DNA from 2 places in the Hydrogenophaga crocea genome. Region 2 is predicted to be linked to the other one. Evidence: riboswitches for the same ligand, from Rfam matches in the RefSeq annotation. Region 2 holds a riboswitch; the other holds the start of a gene.
The links. A riboswitch is a leader RNA that binds a small molecule or an ion and turns the genes downstream of it on or off. The one in region 2 is predicted to bind thiamine pyrophosphate.
Positions count from the first base shown of each region.

Region 1 (9,194 bases), 1.5 Mb from region 2:
TTGCGCTGGTCGTCGTAAATGCCGGCGGCCATGCAGCGCACGCCGAGCTCCAGTTCTTCGTTGTCGCGCGCCACACCGGTCTGGCGGCATTGCGCGAGCTCGCGCTCCAGCGCGGGCAACTGTGTGAGGCTGTTGCGCGTATTGCCTGCGAGGCCGGTGCGCGTGGCGTAGGCGCGCACGCGCGCGGCGTCGTCGTCGGCCAGGAACAGCTTGCCGGTGGAGGTGAGGTGCAGCGGCGCGCGGCCGCCGATGGCGCGAACCACCTGCATGCCCGATCGCTCGCTGTAGGCGCGCTCCACGTACACGATTTCGTCGCCCTGGCGCACGCTCAGGTTCACCGGCTGCTGGATCTGCTTGTGCAGCTCCCGCATCGGGCCCAGCGCCGCGTCGCGCACGTTGAGTCGCGCCTTCACGAGGTTGCCGAGCTCGAGCAGTCGCATCCCCAGGCGGTAGCTGCCGGCCTCGGGGCGGTCGACGAAGCGGCCGATCGTGAGGTCGTTGAGGATGCGGTGGGCGGTCGAGGGGTGCAGACCGGTCTTCTCGCTGATTTCCTTGAGGGAGACCGGCTCCTCTCGCGAGGCGAGCACCTCGAGCAGGTTGAACATGCGCTCGAGCACCTGGACGGTGGGCGCTGACGGGGGGGTGTCGGTTCGCTTGATCATGATCGGGAGTGCAAGCGCCATCTTACGAGATGAAATCGACCCCGTGTGGCCGACGCGGCCCGGATCAGTCTTCCAGGCGTCTCCAGCGGCCGTCCACCAGCCGCTCGTGCGGGCGGAACCCGGCCTTGTAGGCCATCTTCGGGCTCTGCTCGATCCAGTAGCCCAGGTAGACGTGCGGCAGCTCCAGGGCCCGCGCCTGCTCGATCTGCCACAGCACGCTGTAGGTGCCGTAGGCCGCGCGCGCCTCGGGCTCGTAGAAGGTGTAGACGGCCGACAGGCCGTCGTTGAGCACGTCGATGATCGAGACCATGACCAGGCGCGACGGCTCGCCGTTCGCGTCGGGTTCGTGAAACTCCACGAGCCGCGAGTTGACGCGGCTTTGCAGCAGGAACTGCGTGTACTGGTCGACGCTGTCGTGGTCCATGCCGCCGCCGGCGTGGCGGCTGTTCTGGTAGCGCAGGTAGAGCTGGTAGTGCTCGGGCACGAAGCACAGCTTGAGCACGCGCGTGATCAGACCGGCGTGCTGGCGCTGGGCGCGGCGCTGGCTGCGGTTGGGCGTGAAGCCGTTCACCGGCACGCGCAGCGGGATGCAGGCGTTGCAGCCGTCGCAATACGGCCGGTAGGTGAACATGCCGCTGCGCCGGAAGCCGTGCGTGACGAGGTCCGAGTACGCGTCGTTGTGGATGAGGTGGCTGGGCGTGGCCACCTGGGAGCGCGCCTGCCGGCCCGCGAGGTAGCTGCACGGGTAAGGCGCCGTCGCGTAAAACTGCAGCGCCTGGAGCGGGAGTTCCTTGGGGTGCGTCACGCGCCGTCGTCAGAGGTGAGGATTTCGCGCCAGTATAGGGGGCTGAATTCCCAGTGCGGGGCGGGCTGCAGCAATGCCAGACGCACGTGCTGGACGAAGGCGTCGCGCGGCATCAGGCGCCCGCCGAGCGAGGCCAGGTGGGCCGTGTCCTGCTGGCAGTCGATCAGCGTGATGCCGTGCGCGCGGCAAAACGCCACCAGCGCCGCGAGCGCGATCTTGGACGCGTCGCTGCGGCGGCTGAACATGGATTCGCCGAACACCATGCCGCCGAGGTTGACCGCGTACAGCCCGCCGCACAGCTCGCCGTCGATCCAGGTTTCCACGCAATGGGCCGTGCCTGCGCGGTGCAGGCGGGTGTAGGCCTGCACCATGGCCGGCAGGATCCAGGTGCCGCTCTGGCCCTCGCGCGGCGTCTGGGCGCAGGCCTGGATCACGCGCAGGAAGTCGTGGTCGAAGCGCACCTCGAGCCGCTGCTCGCGCAGCAGCTTCTGCAAGGTCTTGCGCAGCGAGCGGTGCAGCCTGAAGCGCGCGGGCTCGAGCACCATGCGCGGGTCGGTGCTCCACCACAGAATGGGCTGGCCCGAGCTGTACCAGGGAAAGATGCCGCGCGCGTAGGCGGCCTGCAGCGTGGGCACATCCAGCACACCACCGGCGGCCAGCAGGCCGGGTGCGGGATCGCTGGGGCCCCAGGCCTGTTCCACCGGCGGAAACGGCTCCCCCGGCTCCAGCCAGGGCAGCGGTCTGGTGGGGGGCGTCTGGGTCATGGCGCTATTGTGCGCAGCGCCCGCCGCGCATCAAGCGCGACCCGTCCAGCGTGAGGGCAGGCAGTGCCACACGAGCAACGCCGCTGTGATGCCGATCACGTCGGCCAGCCAGTCGATCCATTCGCCATAGCGCCAGCCGGTGCCCCACTGCATGAGCTCGATCGCGCCGCCCCAGAGCACGAGCCCGGCCGCCAGCGGCCACACGAGCCGCGGATACGCGAGCAGCCCGAGCGCCGCGAGCCACGCAAAGCCCAGCGCGTGCTGGGCCTTGTCCCAAATGCTCATGACCTGCTGGGGCAGCAGTTGCACGGGGACCAGCGAAGCGATGGTCAGCACGCTGAGGCTGAGCCAGAAGCCGAGGCGGAGCAGGGTGCGCATGGGAGACAGAGCCGTGCCGGATGGCTCGGATTCCAGAAACGACAAAGGCCTTCGGATGAAGGCCTTTGCTGTGTGTTGGGTGGCTCCCCGACCTGGACTCGAACCAGGGACCTGCGGATTAACAGTCCGTCGCTCTACCGACTGAGCTATCAGGGAACAGCCTCAGAGTATAGCGTCATTTTGGGCCGTTTTCGAGTCCGCTCGCACGAACTTGTCAGAAAGCGGTGTCCATCGCCACGCGCAGGGTGCGCGAGGCGCCGGGGAACAGGTAGACGTGTTCGTACTGGTAGGGCGATTCCTGGAAGTAGCGGCGGTCGAACAGGTTGTGGATCGCCACGGTCCAGGTGGTGGGTCGGTTCATGAGGCGCGTGTCGTAGCGCAGCGAGGCGTCCACACGCGTCCACGACGGGATCTTGATCGACTCGTCGGGCAGCACCGTGCGGTTGCCTTCGTGCGAGAGGTGCGCGCCCAGGCGCAGGCCCGGCACCGCGGCCACGCTGTAGCCGAGGTTGGCGCGCAGCACCCATTGCGGCACGTTGGTGGGGCGCTTGCCGTTGAGCGCGGGCGTGAGCACCGAGTCGCGGCGCTCGGCGTCGATCCAGGTCACGCTGGTGTCGTACGACCACGCACCGCTGCGGCGGCCGCCCCCGAGTTCGAGGCCGCGGTGGCGCGCTTCGCCATCGATCACGCGCGTGCACGAGCCCGGCGTGCTGTCGCTGCAGCTGGCGCCGGTGTTGAGGCGGTCGGCCGACACCGGACGCGCCACATTGAACAGCGTGGCGTGCCAGCGCGAGCGGCCGTCGTCGGCCTTGACGCCGATCTCCCACTGGTCGCTCTTGAGCGCGGGCAGGGCCTCGCCGTTGTTGGTGTAGCGCGCGCGGCCCGCCACCACCTCCGACTCCACGCCCTGGCCCCAGCTCGCGTAGGCCGTGTGCACGGGGCTGAGCTTCACGCTCATGGCGAGCCAGGGCGTGGTGAAGTCCTGGCTGTAGTCAGTGGCGCGGCTGCCGTCGGTGCGCACGCTCTGGCGGTCCAGGCGCGTGTGGCGCAGGCCCAGCCAGGTCTGCAGCGCGGGCGTCCACTGGATCACGTCGGTGGCGAAGAACTCGGTGCTGCGTTCGGTGCGGTTGGTGAAGGGGTCGGTGAAGCTCGGGTCGGCGGGCAGCGTGGGCAGCGTGAAAAGGTTGCCCGTGCCCACGGCGGCGTTGTTGTCGGCCTGAGGCTGGCCGCGCACACGCAGCCGGCTGGTGAGCACGCCGGCCGAGAGCTTGTGGCCCACGGCGCCGGTCTCGAACTGGCCGTTGATGCGCCACTGCGCGGCGGTGGTGTTGCGCTTCTCGTTGAGGCTGCGGAAGTCGTAGAGATCGAAGTCGCCGTTGGGGCAGTAGCGGTCGGCATAGTAGGTGCCGCTGCCGGCGTCGAAGCAGCCGAACGGGTAGGCGAGGAAGTCGTCGGTGCGCAGGCGCTGCGTGCCGAGCTGGGCCTGCCAATTCCAGCGCGCGTCGATGGCCTGGGTGTAGCGCAGGCTGCCGCTGAAGTTGCGGAAGTCCACTGGCTGGCTCCAGGGCTGGGTGTTGATGTTGATCTTGGGGTCGGCCGGCGGCAGCGCGTTGCCGAGCAGGCTCAGGCCCGGCACGCTGGGCTGGCGGCGGCGCGAGAGTTCGAACTCGGCTTCGAGCAGGCTGTCGCGCGAGAGGCGCGCGTCGACCGCGAGCGCGGCCAGGCCGCGCCAGCCCTCGGTGCCGCGCGCCTCGCCCTTGAGCCGTTCGCCCGCGAGGTTGAGGCGGTAGCCGAAGTCGCCTTCGGCGAGCCGGCCGCCCAGGTCGAGGTGGGTGAGCGCATTGCCGTTGCTGTTGACCTCGGCGCGCAAGCGGCGCAGCGGCTCGTTGGTGGGGCGCTTGACCACGGCGTTGAACAGGCCGCCGGGCGCGCTGGTGCCAGCCTGAATGCCGCTGGTGCCCTTGAGCAGTTCCACACGCTCGAGGTGTTCGAGCGAGAGGCTGGTTTCGGCACTGATGGGCAGGCCGTCGCGGCGGTAGTTGTAGCTCGGGTCGAGCACGAAGCCGCGCACGCTCGCGTAGTCGTAGTAGCCCGCGGCGTTGTAGGCGTCGCCCACCGAGCTGTCGAAGCGGTAGAGGTCGCGCAGCGTGCGCGCGCCGCTGTCGGCGATGGCATCGCTGCCGACCACGGTGGCGCTCACCGGGGTCGACGACAGCGGCTGGTCGCCGAAGCCGGTGACGTCGGCCGTGGCGTCTTGCGCGGCGCTGCGGATGGTGACGGGCGCGAGCGTGGTGTCGGCGCGCGGGGCGGGCTGGGCGGGCTGGGCGTGCGCGGTGGCGCACAGCGCGGCCGCGAGGGCCACGGGGAGCAGACGGAATCGGTTGTGCGTTGCCATGTGGTGGGTCCGGTGACGGTCCATGGCAGGTGGGCGTGGCGGGCGGCCGGGGCCGCACGGCGTGCGGTGGCTGCTTCGCTGCTGCTTCCCTGCGCGAGGATTACCTCAATCAGGTTCGAAGGGACTCTCTCAGTCGCGGCCGGCGAAGGCCACAACACCCCTAGCGGATGCGTTGGTGAAAACGCGCGCGGATTGTATCGGGCCCTAGCCCGGAGCGACGCCCAGCAGCCGTTTGAGCCTGGGGCTTGTGGTGGTGTACTGCAGCGGCAGGCGCTCGTCGGGGCGCAGCTGCGCGGCCGCGGCGAAGGCCGCGAGTGTGGCCTCGTGGAAGCCGCAGAGGATCAGCTTCTTCTTGCCCGGGTAGGTGTTGATGTCGCCCACCGCGAACAGGCCCGCCTCGCTGGTTTCGCAGCTCTCGGGCTGGACCACGAGCTGCTTGCGCTCCATCGCCAGGCCCCAGTCGGCCACCGGGCCCAGGCGGGGCGACAGGCCCAGCGCCACCAGCAGGTGGTCGAGCGCCAGGGTTTGCGGCTGGCCTTGCGGGTCGAGCAGCTCGAGCGCCTGCAGCCGCCCGGCCTGGGCGCGCAGGCCCGTGGGCTGGCCCACCACGAGCGCGATGCGGCCTGCGGCGATCGCGGCCTGCACGCGTTCGAGCGCGGCCGGGTCGTCCGAGCCCAGCACCTCGCGGCGGTGCAGCAGGCTCAGGCGCGCGGGCGGGGCGGGGCTGTCGAGCAGGCGCAGGGCCCAATCGATCGCGAGGTCGTCGCCGCCGTGCACCACCACGTGCCGGCCCGCGAAGGCCGCGGGGTCGTCGAGGCGGTGCTGCACCTGGGCGGGCTCGAAGGCCTCGATGCCTTCGAGCTTGAGGCGTTTGGGCTGGAACGCGCCCACGCCCGCGGCGATGAACACGGTGCGCGCGAGGAAGGTGGTGCCGGCGCTGCTGCCCACGCGCCAGCGCTGGTCGGCCTCGCGCTGCAGCGTGGTCACCGACTGTCCCAGGTGCAGGGTGGGCGCGAACGGCCGCACCTGCTGCTGCAGGCGCTGCACCAGCTCACGGCCGGTGCAGACCGGCAGGCCGGGGATGTCGTAGATCGGTTTGTCGGGGTAGAGCTCGGCGAGCTGGCCACCCAGGTGCGGCAAGGCGTCGATCACCTGCGCCGCGATGCCCTGCAGGCCGAGCTGGAACACCTGCCACAGGCCTGCCGGGCCGGCGCCGATCACCAGGGCATCGGTTTCGATCGGCGCAATGTCGGACATCTCAGCGGATCAGCTCGCCGAGTTTGCCGGTGCGGTCTTTCCACTCCTCGGCGTCGGGCAGCGGGGCCTTGCGCTTGGTGATGCTCTTCCAGGTGGGCAGCTTGGCGAGCTCGGCGTTGAGCTCGGTCATGTGAAGCTGGTCCTTGGGCAGGTCTTCTTCCGCGTAAATCGCGCTCACCGGGCACTCGGGGATGCAGACCGCGCAATCGATGCACTCGTCGGGGTCGATCGTGAGGAAGTTCGGACCTTCGCGGAAGCAGTCCACGGGGCAGACATCGACGCAGTCGGTGTATTTGCAGCGGATGCAGGCTTCGGTGACGACGTGGGTCATGGTGGGGTGGGCGGGAATTCGGAAAACAGCGATTTTACGGCGGGCTCAGCGCACCAGCACCGCGGCGGCCGTGCGGTGGCTGGCGGTGTCCACGAGCACCAGCGCACCGAGGGCGCGCGAGCGCACGAAGGGCTGCACCGCGAGCGGCTCCTGCAGCGCGAGCTCCACGTGGCCGATGGCGTTGGGCGGCAGCTCGGTGGCGTCGTGCTCGGCCAGGGTGTGGATGTCGAGCTGGTGCACGATGCGCTTGACCTTGGCCTTGACCCAGCGGTGCCCGTGCAGCGCCCAGTAGGTGCGGCCGGGCAGCAGGGGCTCGTCGTCGAGCCAGGCCAGGGTGGCGGCGATCTCGCGCTGCGGCGCGAGCGACTCGCCGGCCTCGTCCACGGCCAGCAGCCAGTCGCCGCGCGAGACGTCGAGCTCGCGGTCGAGCACGATGCCCGCGCTGTGGCCCGCGGCCACGGTGCCGGGCTGGCGCACGTGGTCGAGCACCTGGGCCACGACGGCGGTCTGGCCGTGGGGCGCCACGCGCACGCGCTGGCCCGCGGCGAGCGTGCCCGCGGCCACGCGGCCCCAGAACACGCGGCGGCCCTGCGAGGTGTCCGACGAGGACGAGAACTTCTCCACCCACTGCACCGGAAAGGCCAGCGGCAGCGCGGCGTCGGGCGCGGTCACGGGCAGCTGTTCGAGCAGTTCGAGCAGCGTAGGGCCCTGGTAGCCGCACCAGCCGGCGGCCTCGGGGCCGTCGACCACGTTCCAGCCCTTGAGGGCCGACACCGGCACCACGGCCTTGAAGGCGAGTTCGGCCTGCACGGCGAAGGCGCGCAACGCGGCACCGATGTGCGCGAAGGCCAGGGCGCTGTCTTCCACGGCGTCGAGCTTGTTCACCGCGAACACCACGGAGGGCACGCGCAGCAGCTTGAGCAGCAGGCTGTGGCGGCGCGTCTGCGGCAGCAGCGCGAGCGCGGGGTTGCGCCAGTCGAGCTTGGTGGCGTCGACCAGCACCACCGCGGCGTCGGCGCTGCTCGCGGCCGTGACCATGTTGCGCGTGTACTGCTCGTGGCCGGGGGCGTCGCCGATGATGAACTTGCGCGCCTCGGTGCTGAAGTAGCGGTAGGCCACGTCGATGGTGATGCCTTGCTCGCGCTCGGCCGACAGGCCGTCGGTGAGCAGGGCGAGGTCGGTCTGGCCCTGGCGCTGCACGCCGGCCAGGTGGTCCTGCAGCACGGCCTTGCTGTCCACCAGCAGGCGGCCGATCAGGGTGCTCTTGCCGTCGTCGACGCTGCCGCAGGTGATCAGGCGCAGCGCGGCGCGGGTGTCTTCGGCGACGGGGGTGGCGGTGGCGGTGCTCATCAGAAGTAGCCCTCTTTCTTGCGGCGCTCCATCGAGGCGTCGCTGGTCTTGTCGTCCATGCGCGTGGCGCCGCGCTCGCTGACCTCGGCGGCCAGGGTCTCGATCACGATGTCCTGGGGCGTCGCGGCGGTGCTCTCCACCGGGCAGGTGCAGGTGATGTCACCCACGGTGCGGAAACGCACGTCGCGCAGCTCCACCCGCTCGCCCTCGCGCGGCGGGGTGAGTTCGGTCACCGGCACGAGCAGGCCGCGGCGGTCCACCACTTCGCGGCGGTGCGTGTAGTAGATCGAGGGCAGGGCGATGTTTTCGCGCGCGATGTACTGCCACACGTCGAGCTCGGTCCAGTTGCTGATGGGGAACACGCGGAAGTGCTCGCCGCTGTGCAGCCGGGTGTTGAACAGGGTCCAGAGCTCGGGGCGCTGGGCCTTGGGCTGCCACTGGCCGAAGCTGTCGCGGTGCGAAAAGATGCGCTCCTTGGCGCGCGCCTTTTCCTCGTCGCGGCGCGCGCCGCCGATCAGCGCGTCGAAGCGGAATTCCTCGATCGCTTCGAGCAGCGTGACCGACTGGTGCACGTTGCGGCTCTCGCCCGGGTGGGCCAGGCGCACCGTGCCGCGCTTCATCGAGTCTTCCACGCTGCGCACGATCAGCTCGGCGCCCAGCTCCTGGGCGCGCTGGTCGCGGAAGTCGGTCACCTCGGGGAAGTTGTGGCCGGTGTCGATCATCAGCAGCGGGTAGGGGATGCGGCCCGCGCCAAAGGCCTTCTCGGCGCACTTGAGCATCACCAGCGAGTCTTTGCCGCCCGAGAACAGCAGCGCGGGGCGTTCGAAGGCGCCGGCCACTTCGCGCAGGATGAAGATGGTTTCCTCTTCGAGCGCGTCGAGGTGGGCGTTGCTCAGCTGGTGGGCCGAGGCCTGCATCTCGTGCGAATCGTGCGAATCGTGCAAAAGGGCGGTTTCGACCACGGCGGGTTCGGTGCGGGCGTTCATGCGGGGGTCCGATCAAGAGAGGACACGGCGGCTTGCACATGCAGGCCGCATTCCTTGGCGCTTTCCTGCTCCCACCACCAGCGGCCGGCGCGGAAGTCCTCGCCGACGCTGATGGCGCGGGTGCAGGGCTCGCAGCCGATGCTGGGGAAGAAGCGGTCGTGCAGTTCGTTGTAGGGCAACTGGTGCGTGGCGATGAAATGCCACACATCGCCCCAGGTCCAGTCGACCAGGGGGTTGAGCTTCACGCGCGCGGGCTCCTGCACCAC
Region 1 is NZ_CP049989.1:1,746,982-1,756,175, reverse strand. It holds gene G9Q37_RS08350 (IclR family transcriptional regulator) at 1-662, opposite strand, end outside; gene G9Q37_RS08345 (arginyltransferase) at 727-1,467, opposite strand; gene aat (leucyl/phenylalanyl-tRNA--protein transferase) at 1,464-2,231, opposite strand; gene G9Q37_RS08335 (VanZ family protein) at 2,262-2,609, opposite strand; tRNA gene G9Q37_RS08330 (tRNA-Asn) at 2,690-2,765, opposite strand; gene G9Q37_RS08325 (TonB-dependent siderophore receptor) at 2,824-5,004, opposite strand; TPP riboswitch at 5,074-5,176, opposite strand; gene G9Q37_RS08320 (NAD(P)/FAD-dependent oxidoreductase) at 5,209-6,261, opposite strand; gene fdxA (ferredoxin FdxA) at 6,263-6,592, opposite strand; gene G9Q37_RS08310 (sulfate adenylyltransferase subunit 1) at 6,638-7,942, opposite strand; gene cysD (sulfate adenylyltransferase subunit CysD) at 7,942-8,928, opposite strand; gene G9Q37_RS08300 (phosphoadenylyl-sulfate reductase) at 8,925-9,194, opposite strand, start outside.
Region 1: another riboswitch for thiamine pyrophosphate. It lies ahead of G9Q37_RS08325 (TonB-dependent siderophore receptor); the one in region 2 lies ahead of thiC (phosphomethylpyrimidine synthase ThiC).

Region 2 (9,194 bases):
CATCGAGCCCCGCGCCCAGGATGCGGCGCTCGCGCAGCGCTTCGTACAGCGCCTGCGTGTCGACCAGCCCGCCGCGCGCGGTGTTCACCACGATGGCGGTGGGCCGCATCAGGCCGATGCGGCGCGCATCGAGCAGGTGGCGCGTGTGTTCGTTGAGCGGCGCGTGCAGCGAGATCACATCGGCCTCGGCACACAGCGTGTCCATGTCCACGCGCTGCACGCCCGCGGGCAGCTCGCTCTTGGGGTCGTGCACCAGCACGCGGCCGAAGCCGAAGCCCGCGAGCTTGTCCAGCGTCATGCGCGCGATGCGGCCGAAGCCCACCAGGCCCAGGGTGCGGCCGCGCAGCCGGTACATGGGCTGCAGCACGCCGGTGGACCAGCGGCCCGCGCGCACCTCGGCGTCGTGCAGGCCGATGCGGCGCGAAACCGCGAGCGCGAGCGCCACGGCCTGCGAGCTGACCTCGTCGGTGCCGTAGTCGGGCACGTTGGCCACCGCAATGCGGCGCTCGCGCGCGGCGGCCTGGTCGATGTTGTCCACGCCGATGCCGTAGCGGATCACCGCGCGGCAGCGCGGCGCGGCCTCGAGCACGCGCCGCGTCACCGGCGACTCGCGCACCAGCAGCACGTCGGCGTCGGCCACCGAGGCGATGGCCGCGTCTTCGTTGCGGCGGCAGGGGCGCAGCTCGAAGCGCGCGCCCACCTCGGCCAGCAGCGCCTCTTCCTGGTCGTAGGCGGCGTAGCCGTCGTCCAGGGCCACCACCAGGCGGTCGAGGGTCGGACGCCCGCTCACTTGGTGGTCGCCGCGGCCTGCAGCAGCTTCTCGGTCCACTCCTTGCTCACCTCGGCTTCGAGGTAGGCGCGCACCACGGGCTGGGCGACCTTGCGGAAGCGGTCGATCTCGGCCGGCGTGAGCTCGGTCACCGTCATGCCCTTCTCGGTCAGCACCTTCTTGGCCGAGAGGTCTTGCGCGCGCGTCATGTCGCGGTGGATCTTCTTGGCCTTGTCCACGCCCTCGGTCACGGCCTGCTTCTCCGCGGCACTCAGGCCGTTAAAGAAACGCTCGCTCACCATGTAGGCGTGCAGGCTGTACACGTGGCCGTCGAGCGTGATGTGCTTCTGGTGCTGGAACAGGCTGGCCGCCATGATGTTGGTGACGCCGTTCTCCTGGCCATCGGCCGTGCCTTGCGCGAGCGCGGCGGGCAGCTCGCCCCAATCGATCGCGGTCGGGCTCGCGCCCAGCGATTCGACCAGCTTCACGAACACCGGGCTGGGCTGCACGCGGATCTTCAGGCCCTTCATGTCCTCGGGCGTGCGGATGGCGCGCTTGCTGTTGGTGAAGTGCCGGATGCCGTTGTCCGCGTAGCCCATCAGGCGGATGCCCGTGCGCTTGCGCATGTCTTCTGCCAGCTCCTGGCCGAACTTGCCGTCGAGCACCGCGTAGGCGTGCGCGTGGTCGTTGAACAGGAAGGGCAGGCCGAAGATGTTGAAGGTCTTGTAGACGCCGGGGATGCCGCCGTCGTGCACCACGGCGAGCTCCACCGAGCCCAGGCGCAGGCCTTCCATGACCTGCTGCGCGGGACCGAGCTGGCCCGCGGGGTAGAGCTCGACCTTGATCGAGCCGTTGGTGGCCTTCTCCACGTGCTCCTTGAAGGCGAGCGCGGCGGCGTGCTTGGGCTGGTCGTTGCCCGCGGGCTGGAAGTGCGTGTACTTGAGCACCTTCTGCGCGAAGGCCGGGCCGGCGCCGAAGGCCAGCGCAGCGGCGGCCACGGCGGTCAGGAAGTGCTTGCGGTGCAGTTTCACGGGATGTCTCCTTGCGGTGGTGGGTCTTGGGGGAAGGGTCAGTGGGCGTAGCCCAGCAGGTTGGGCAGCCAGGTGGAGAAAGCGGGCACGAAGGTGAGCAGCGCGAGCACGGTGAACAGCGCCGCCAGCATGGGCGCCATCTCGCGCACCATGGGGCCCATGCGCACGCCCGAGACGGCCGAAGTGACGAACAGCAGGCCGCCCACGGGCGGGGTGACCATGCCCAGCGTGAGGTTCACGATCACCACGATCGCGAAGTGCAGCGGGTTCAGGCCCGCGGCCTCGGCCAGCGGTGCGAGGATGGGCACCATGATCATCACGCCCGGCAGCGGCTCGATGAAGATGCCCACGAGCAGCAACAGCACGTTGATCGCGATCAGCAGCTCGATCGGCGAGAGCTGCATGCCCGCGATCCAGGCCGCCATCTGCTGCGGGATCTGACCCACCGTGAGCACCCACGCGAACACCGCCGAGGTCGCGACGATGAACAGGATGGACGCGGTCATCAGCGCCGAGCGGAACAGGATGTCGGGCAGCATGGACCAGCGCAGCGTGCCGTACACGTAGCGGCCCACAATCAGCGCGTAGAGCACCGCGGCGGCCGAAGCCTCGGTGGGCGTGAAGATGCCCAGGTGGATGCCGCCCAGGATGATCACCGGCAGCATGAGCGCGGGCAGCGCGCGCCAGAACAGGCGCAGCAGCGGCGCAGGGTCGATCAGGTCGGGCGAAGATCGGTAGTCGCGCTTCACGCTGATCCAGTGGTTGACCACCATGAGCGAGAGCGCGATCAGAAAGCCCGGCACCACGCCCGCCAGGAACAGGCCGGTGATGGTCACGCTGGTGTCGGTCAGCGCGTAGACGATCATGATGATCGAGGGCGGGATGATGGGTCCCACGATGGCGGTGCTCGCGGTGAGCGCGGCCGCGTACGCGTCCTGGTAGCCGGCCTTGCGCATCATCTTGATCAGCATGGCGCCCGGGCCTGCGGCGTCGGCCAGCGCCGAGCCGCTGATGCCCGAGAAGAAGGTGAGCGTGAGGATGTTGGCGTGGCCCAGGCCGCCGCGGCGCATGCCCACGAGCCGCGCGGCGAACCTGAGCAGCACGTCGGTGAGCGCACCGCCGGTCATGAGCTCGGCCGCGAGGATGAAGAAGGGAATGGCCATCAACGGGAAGCTGTCGAGGCCGCTGAAGAGGTTCTGCATCACCACCAGTTCGCTCAGGCCGGGCTTGAGCCACACGGCCACGAGGCCGGCGATGAGCATGGCGAAGGCGATGGGTGCGCCCAGCACCATGAGGGCGAGAAACACCAGGCCGAGAACGGTCGTCATCGTGCGTGCTCCGTGCTCAGAGGGCCTGGGGGTCGAAGCCCTCGACCCGCTCCCATTCGCCCTGGACAATCCAGCGCCGCGCCACCATGGCCAGGTGCACCAGCATCAGCGCCGCGCCCAGCGGCAGCGCGAGGTAGACCTTGCCGAGCGACCAGCCCAGCACGGGCGACTCCTGGTACCAGGCGAAGTCCACGTATTCGATGCCCAGCCACAGCACCAGGGCCAGCGTGGCCGCCACGATGAGCACGATGAGGGCGCGCAGCAGGCGCGCCAGCGCAGGCGGCAGCGCCACCTGCAAGGTGTCGATCGCGATGTGCCCGCCCACGCGCAGCGCAGGACCAGCGCCGAGGAAGGCGGCCCAGATCATCATGTAGCGCGTGGCCTCTTCCACCCAGGGATAGGAATGGCCGAACGCGTAGCGCGTGATCACATTGCCGATGACCAGCACGGCCATCACACCGAGCAGGCCGATCAGCGCCCAGCGGTTGGCGGCGAGGAAAGCGCGCGCCAGCGGATGCGCGGGCGCGGCGGAAGGCGGGGAGCTCAAGGCGTGTCTCCGGGTTGTTCTGCTTGACGCGGTGTCGGCTATCGTATCTGATATCTCAGATCTCAAATCAGCAATAACCCTATACTCGCGGCCTCACGAGCCTCATCCCCATGAACGCCGCCCTTGAACTGCAACGCCCCCGCCTGCTCACCGATGTGGTGGGCGAACGCATCCGCGAGGCCATCGTCACGGGCGACCTGAAGCTGGGCGAACAGGTGTCGGAGGCGCAGCTCGCGGCGCGCATGGGCGTGAGCAAGACGCCGGTGCGCGAAGCGCTGGTGCGTCTGCAGTCGCAGGGCCTGGTCGAGATCCATCCGCAGCGCGGCACCTTCGTGTTCACGCTGTCGCCGCAGCAGCTCGCACACCTGCTGCAGTTCCGCGCCATGGTCGAGATCGAGGCGCTGCGCGAGGCCATGGCCACGCACCCGCAGGCGCTGCTGCAGCGCATGGCGCAGTGCGTGAAGGAGATGAAGGTGGCCGAGCGCGCCAAGGACCTGCCGGCCCTCGCGCGCATCGACATGAGCTTCCACCACGCCTTCTTCGAGTGCTGCGACAACCAGTACCTGCGCGCGAGCTACGAGCTGCTGCGCCACCAGCTCACGGCGCTGCGCCACCGCTCGCCGATCAGCAACGCGGTGTCCAGCCACCAGGTGCTGGTCGACGCGGTGGAAGACCAGGACCCGAAGAAGGCCGCGGCGCTGCTGCGCGGCCACGTGCTCGAGAACGAGCCGCGCTACCTGCAAGCCTGCGGCAAGGCCTGACTTGACGGCCCCCCGCGGCTGCCGCGTACACTGCGCGCTGCTCCGGGGTGCACCGGCCTGCAAAGGCCCGCGCTGAGATGGCTGTGAAGCCGAACCCGTGAACTTGATCCGGCTAGTACCGGCGAAAGAAGAGCGCATGCCCACACCGGGCGTGTCATGGCCAGGCCCTTGGTGGGCGCAGGGCCCGTGGCGCGCCCCCGTTGGCGGTCCTCCGGAGCAGACACCCCGCCGTGTTTGCCCGCCCTCTGGAGACCGCCATGAACGCCCCCGACACCTTTGCCCCGCTGCTCACGCTGACGCGCGAGCCCTTTCCCGCTTCCACCAAGGTCTTCGTGCCCGGCGCACTGCCGGGTGTTCGCGTGCCCATGCGCGAGATCGCGCTCACCAACGGCGAGCGCGTGACGGTCTACGACACCTCGGGCCCCTACACCGACCCCACGGCGCAGATCGACGTGCGCCAGGGCCTGGCGCCGGTGCGCGCAGCCTGGATCGACGCCCGCGGCGACACCGAGGCCTACGCGGGCCGTGAACGCCAGGCGCTCGACGATGGTGCGAAGCACGAGGCCCCGAATTCAAGTGCGACCGAGCGCCTCGCCGCGCTGCGCGCCGAAGCCGCGGCGCTGCAGCGCACGCCGCGCCGCGCCCGGACCGGCCGCAACGTGACCCAGATGCACTACGCGCGGCAGGGCATCGTTACGCCCGAGATGGAGTACGTGGCGATCCGCGAGAACGGCAAGCGCGAGTGGATGCAGGAATACCTGGGCGACGCCGAGCGCGAGGCGCGCCTGCGCGGCAACCCCATGGGTGCGCGCATCCCCGAGCGGATCACGCCCGAGTTCGTGCGCGACGAGGTGGCGCGCGGGCGCGCGATCATTCCCGCCAACATCAACCACCCCGAGCTCGAGCCCATGGCCATCGGCCGCAACTTCGGGGTGAAGATCAACGCCAACATCGGCAACTCGGCGGTCACCTCGAGCATCGAGGAAGAGGTGGAAAAACTCGTGTGGTCGATCCGCTGGGGCGGCGACACCGTGATGGACCTGTCCACGGGCAGGAACATCCACACCACGCGCGATTGGATCGTGCGCAACTCACCGGTGCCCATCGGCACCGTGCCGATCTACCAGGCGCTCGAAAAAGTGGGCGGCGTGGCCGAGGACCTGAGCTGGGCGGTGTTCCGCGACACGCTGATCGAGCAGGCCGAACAGGGCGTGGACTACTTCACCATCCACGCGGGCCTGCGCCTGCCCTTCATTCCGCTCACCACGAAGCGGCGCACCGGCATCGTCTCGCGCGGCGGCTCCATCCTGGCCAAGTGGTGCATCACGCACCACAAGGAGAACTTCCTCTACACGCACTTCGAAGAGATCTGCGACATCATGAAGGCCTACGACGTGAGCTTCTCGCTCGGCGACGGCCTGCGCCCCGGCAGCGCCGCCGACGCCAACGACGAGGCGCAATTCGCCGAGCTGCGCACGCTCGGCGAACTCACGCAGATCGCGTGGAAGCACGATGTGCAGACCATGATCGAAGGCCCCGGCCACGTGCCCATGCACCTGATCCAGGCCAACATGGACGAGCAGCTCAAGCACTGCCACGAGGCGCCCTTCTACACCCTGGGCCCGCTCACCATCGACATCGCCCCGGGCTACGACCACATCGCCAGCGCGATCGGCGCGGCCATGATCGGCTGGATGGGCACGGCCATGCTGTGCTACGTGACGCCCAAGGAACACCTGGGACTGCCCGACCGCGACGACGTCAAGCAGGGCATCATCGCCTACAAGATCGCGGCCCACGCGGCCGACATCGCCAAGGGCCACCCGGGCGCACGCGCGCGCGACGACGCCATGAGCAAGGCGCGCTTCGAGTTCCGCTGGCGCGACCAGTTCGCGCTCGGTCTCGACCCCGACACCGCCGAGGCCTACCACGACGAGACCCTGCCCAAGGACTCGAGCAAGGAAGCGCACTTCTGCTCCATGTGCGGCCCCAAGTTCTGCTCGATGAAGATCACGCAGGACGTGCGCGAGTACGCCGAGCGCGGCATGGCCGAGAAGTCGGCCGCGTTCAAGGCCGCGGGCGGCGCGTTCTACGTGCCGCTCGAAACGCTGAAGAAGGGCTGAGCCATGGCCCGCATCGCGATCGCGGGCGCGGGCGTCGCGGGCCGGCTCATGGCCTGGCGACTCGCGCACGCCGGGCATTCGGTGAGCGTGTTCGACCCCGCCGACGGGCCGTGCCCACCGCCCCCAGCCCATACAGGTGGGGGTTCCCCAGGCGGGCGTTCCGGCGCCGCGGGCTTCAGCGCCGCCGGCATGCTCAGCCCCATCGCCGAACTCGACCACGCCGATGCGCGCATCGCGCGGCTCGGCTGGCGCTCGCTGCCGCGCTGGCAGGCCATCGGGGCCGCGCTCGGGGGCGCCGAGCCCTTGGTGCGCACACAGGGCAGCCTGCTGCTCGCGCACGGCAGCGACCGCGGCGCGGCCGCGCGCGTGCTGGCGCGCATCGCGGCCGTGCCCGAAGCCCCGGCCCCCGAGCCGCTCGACGCGGCGCAGCAGCGCGCGCTCGAACCCGCGCTCGCGCCCGGCCTGCTGGCCTGGCACCTGCCCGGCGAAGGCCAGGTGCTGCCCGGCGAACTGCTGCAGGCGCTGGCCGAGCAGGCCCCGGGCGTGCGCTGGCATTGGGGCACCGCCATTTGCAGCGTGGACCCGGGCCGCCTGCGCGACAGCCACGGCCGCGAACACCGCTGCGAGCTCGCGGTGGACACGCGCGGCCTGGGCGCGCGGCCACAGGTGGCGCTGCGCGGCGTGCGCGGCGAGCTCGTGTGGCTGCACGCGCCCGGCGTGCCACTGGCGCGGCCGCTGCGCCTGCTGCACCCGCGCCACCGCGTCTACCTGGTGCCGCGCCCGGGCGGACGCATCGTGGTGGGCGCAAGCGAGATCGAAAGCGAAGACACCTCGGCGCCGAGCCTGCGCAGCACCGTGGAGTTGCTGAGCGCCGCGCACAGCCTGGTGCCCGAACTCGCCGAGGCGCGCATCGAGCGCCTGGACAGCCACCTGCGCCCCGCGCGCACCGACCACCTGCCCTTCGTGCACCACGAAAGCGGCCTGCTGCGCCTCAACGGCCTGTTCCGCCACGGCTGGCTGATCGCCCCCGCGCTGGTGCAGGACGCGCTCGCCGCCGCGGGCCTGGAGAACCCCCATGACACCGCCACCGCCTGAGGCCACCGTGCACTTCAACGACCATCCACTGCCCTGCCCCGAAGGCCTCACCCTCGCGGCCCTGCTCGAACAGCAGGGCGTGAACCCCGCGCGCGTGGCCACCGCGCTCAACGCGCGCTTCGTGCCGCGCGAAGCACGCGCGCAAACGCCGCTGCGCGCGGGCGATGTGGTCGTCACGTTCGAAGCCATCGTTGGAGGCTGAAAGTGAACACCGCAACCGAGACCTGGACCGCCTACGGCAAAGCCCTGCCCAGCCGCCTCATGATCGGCACCGCGGGCTACCCCTCACCCGCGGTGCTGCGCGACGCGATCGCCGCCAGCGGCGCGGCGGTGGTCACCGTGGGACTGCGGCGCACGCTCGCGGCCGCGGGCGACAACGGCTTTCTGGGCGAGTTGCTCACCGAGCTGCGCGCGCGCGGCCTGCACCTGCTGCCCAACACCGCGGGCTGCCGCAGCGCGCGCGAGGCCGTGGCCCTGGCCCACATGGCGCGCGAGCTGCACGGCACGCGCTGGATCAAGCTCGAGGTGGTGGGCGACGAGCACACCCTGCAGCCCGACCCCTGGGGCACGCTCGAGGCCGCGACCGAGCTCGTGCGCGCGGGCTTCGCGGTGTTCCCCTACTGCACCGACGACCTCGTGAGCTGCCAGCGCCTGCTCGATGCGGGCTGCGAACTGCTCATGCCCTGGGGCGCGCCGATCGGCTCGGGCCAGGGCCTGCTCAACCCCTGGGCCTTGCGCACGCTGCGCGCGCGGCTGCCCGGCGTGCCCCTGGTGGTCGACGCCGGCATCGGCGCGCCCTCGCACGCGGCGCAGGCGCTCGAGCTCGGCTTCGACGCTGTGCTGCTCAACTCGGCCGTGTCGCAGGCGCGCGACCCGGTGGCCATGGCGTCCGCCTTCGGCGACGCGGTGCGCGCGGGCCGCCTGGCCTTCGAGGCCGGCGTGATGGCGCCGCAGGACATGGCCGTGGCCAGCACACCCGTGGCCGGCCGGCCGCTGCTGATCGGATGAGGCCCGCCATGAGCGAATCGCCTGTGCTGCGCATCGGTGCGCGCGAAGCCGCCGCGCGGCTGAACCTGCTCGCGGGCCACACGCCCGTGCCCATGCTCGCGCGCGTGCTGCGCGCGCGCGGCGCCGCGGCCGTGGTGATCACGGGCGACACGCACGACTGGCTCGACACGCCGCACGCGCAGGGCTGGCTGGCGCGCCCGCGCAGCGGGCCCGCCGACCACGCGGCGCGCTTCGAGGCCGCGCTCGCGCAGGGCTGGGTCGCGGCCGACGCCGCGGTGCTCGCGCGCCTGCCCGACCACGCCAGCGCGGCCGACCTGCCCGTGCTCTCGTGCGGCGACCGCCGCATCCCCTGGGTGCCGCCGCGCGACGCGCGGCCCGATGCTGGCGTCTACGCCATCGTCGACAGCGCGGCGCGCGTGCGCGCCTGCGCCGAGGCCGGCGCGCGGCTGGTGCAATTGCGCATCAAGGCCGAACGCGACCACCCCGCGCTCGTGCCCGAGTTGCGCGAGGCGCTGCGCGCTGCGCAGGCCCA
Region 2 is NZ_CP049989.1:269,996-279,189, reverse strand. It holds gene G9Q37_RS01290 (C-terminal binding protein) at 1-790, opposite strand, end outside; gene G9Q37_RS01285 (TRAP transporter substrate-binding protein) at 787-1,800, opposite strand; gene G9Q37_RS01280 (TRAP transporter large permease) at 1,839-3,128, opposite strand; gene G9Q37_RS01275 (TRAP transporter small permease) at 3,145-3,675, opposite strand; gene G9Q37_RS01270 (GntR family transcriptional regulator) at 3,786-4,436, shown strand; TPP riboswitch at 4,470-4,583, shown strand; gene thiC (phosphomethylpyrimidine synthase ThiC) at 4,694-6,559, shown strand; gene G9Q37_RS01260 (FAD-dependent oxidoreductase) at 6,563-7,654, shown strand; gene thiS (sulfur carrier protein ThiS) at 7,635-7,856, shown strand; gene G9Q37_RS01250 (thiazole synthase) at 7,916-8,662, shown strand; gene G9Q37_RS01245 (thiamine phosphate synthase) at 8,671-9,194, shown strand, end outside.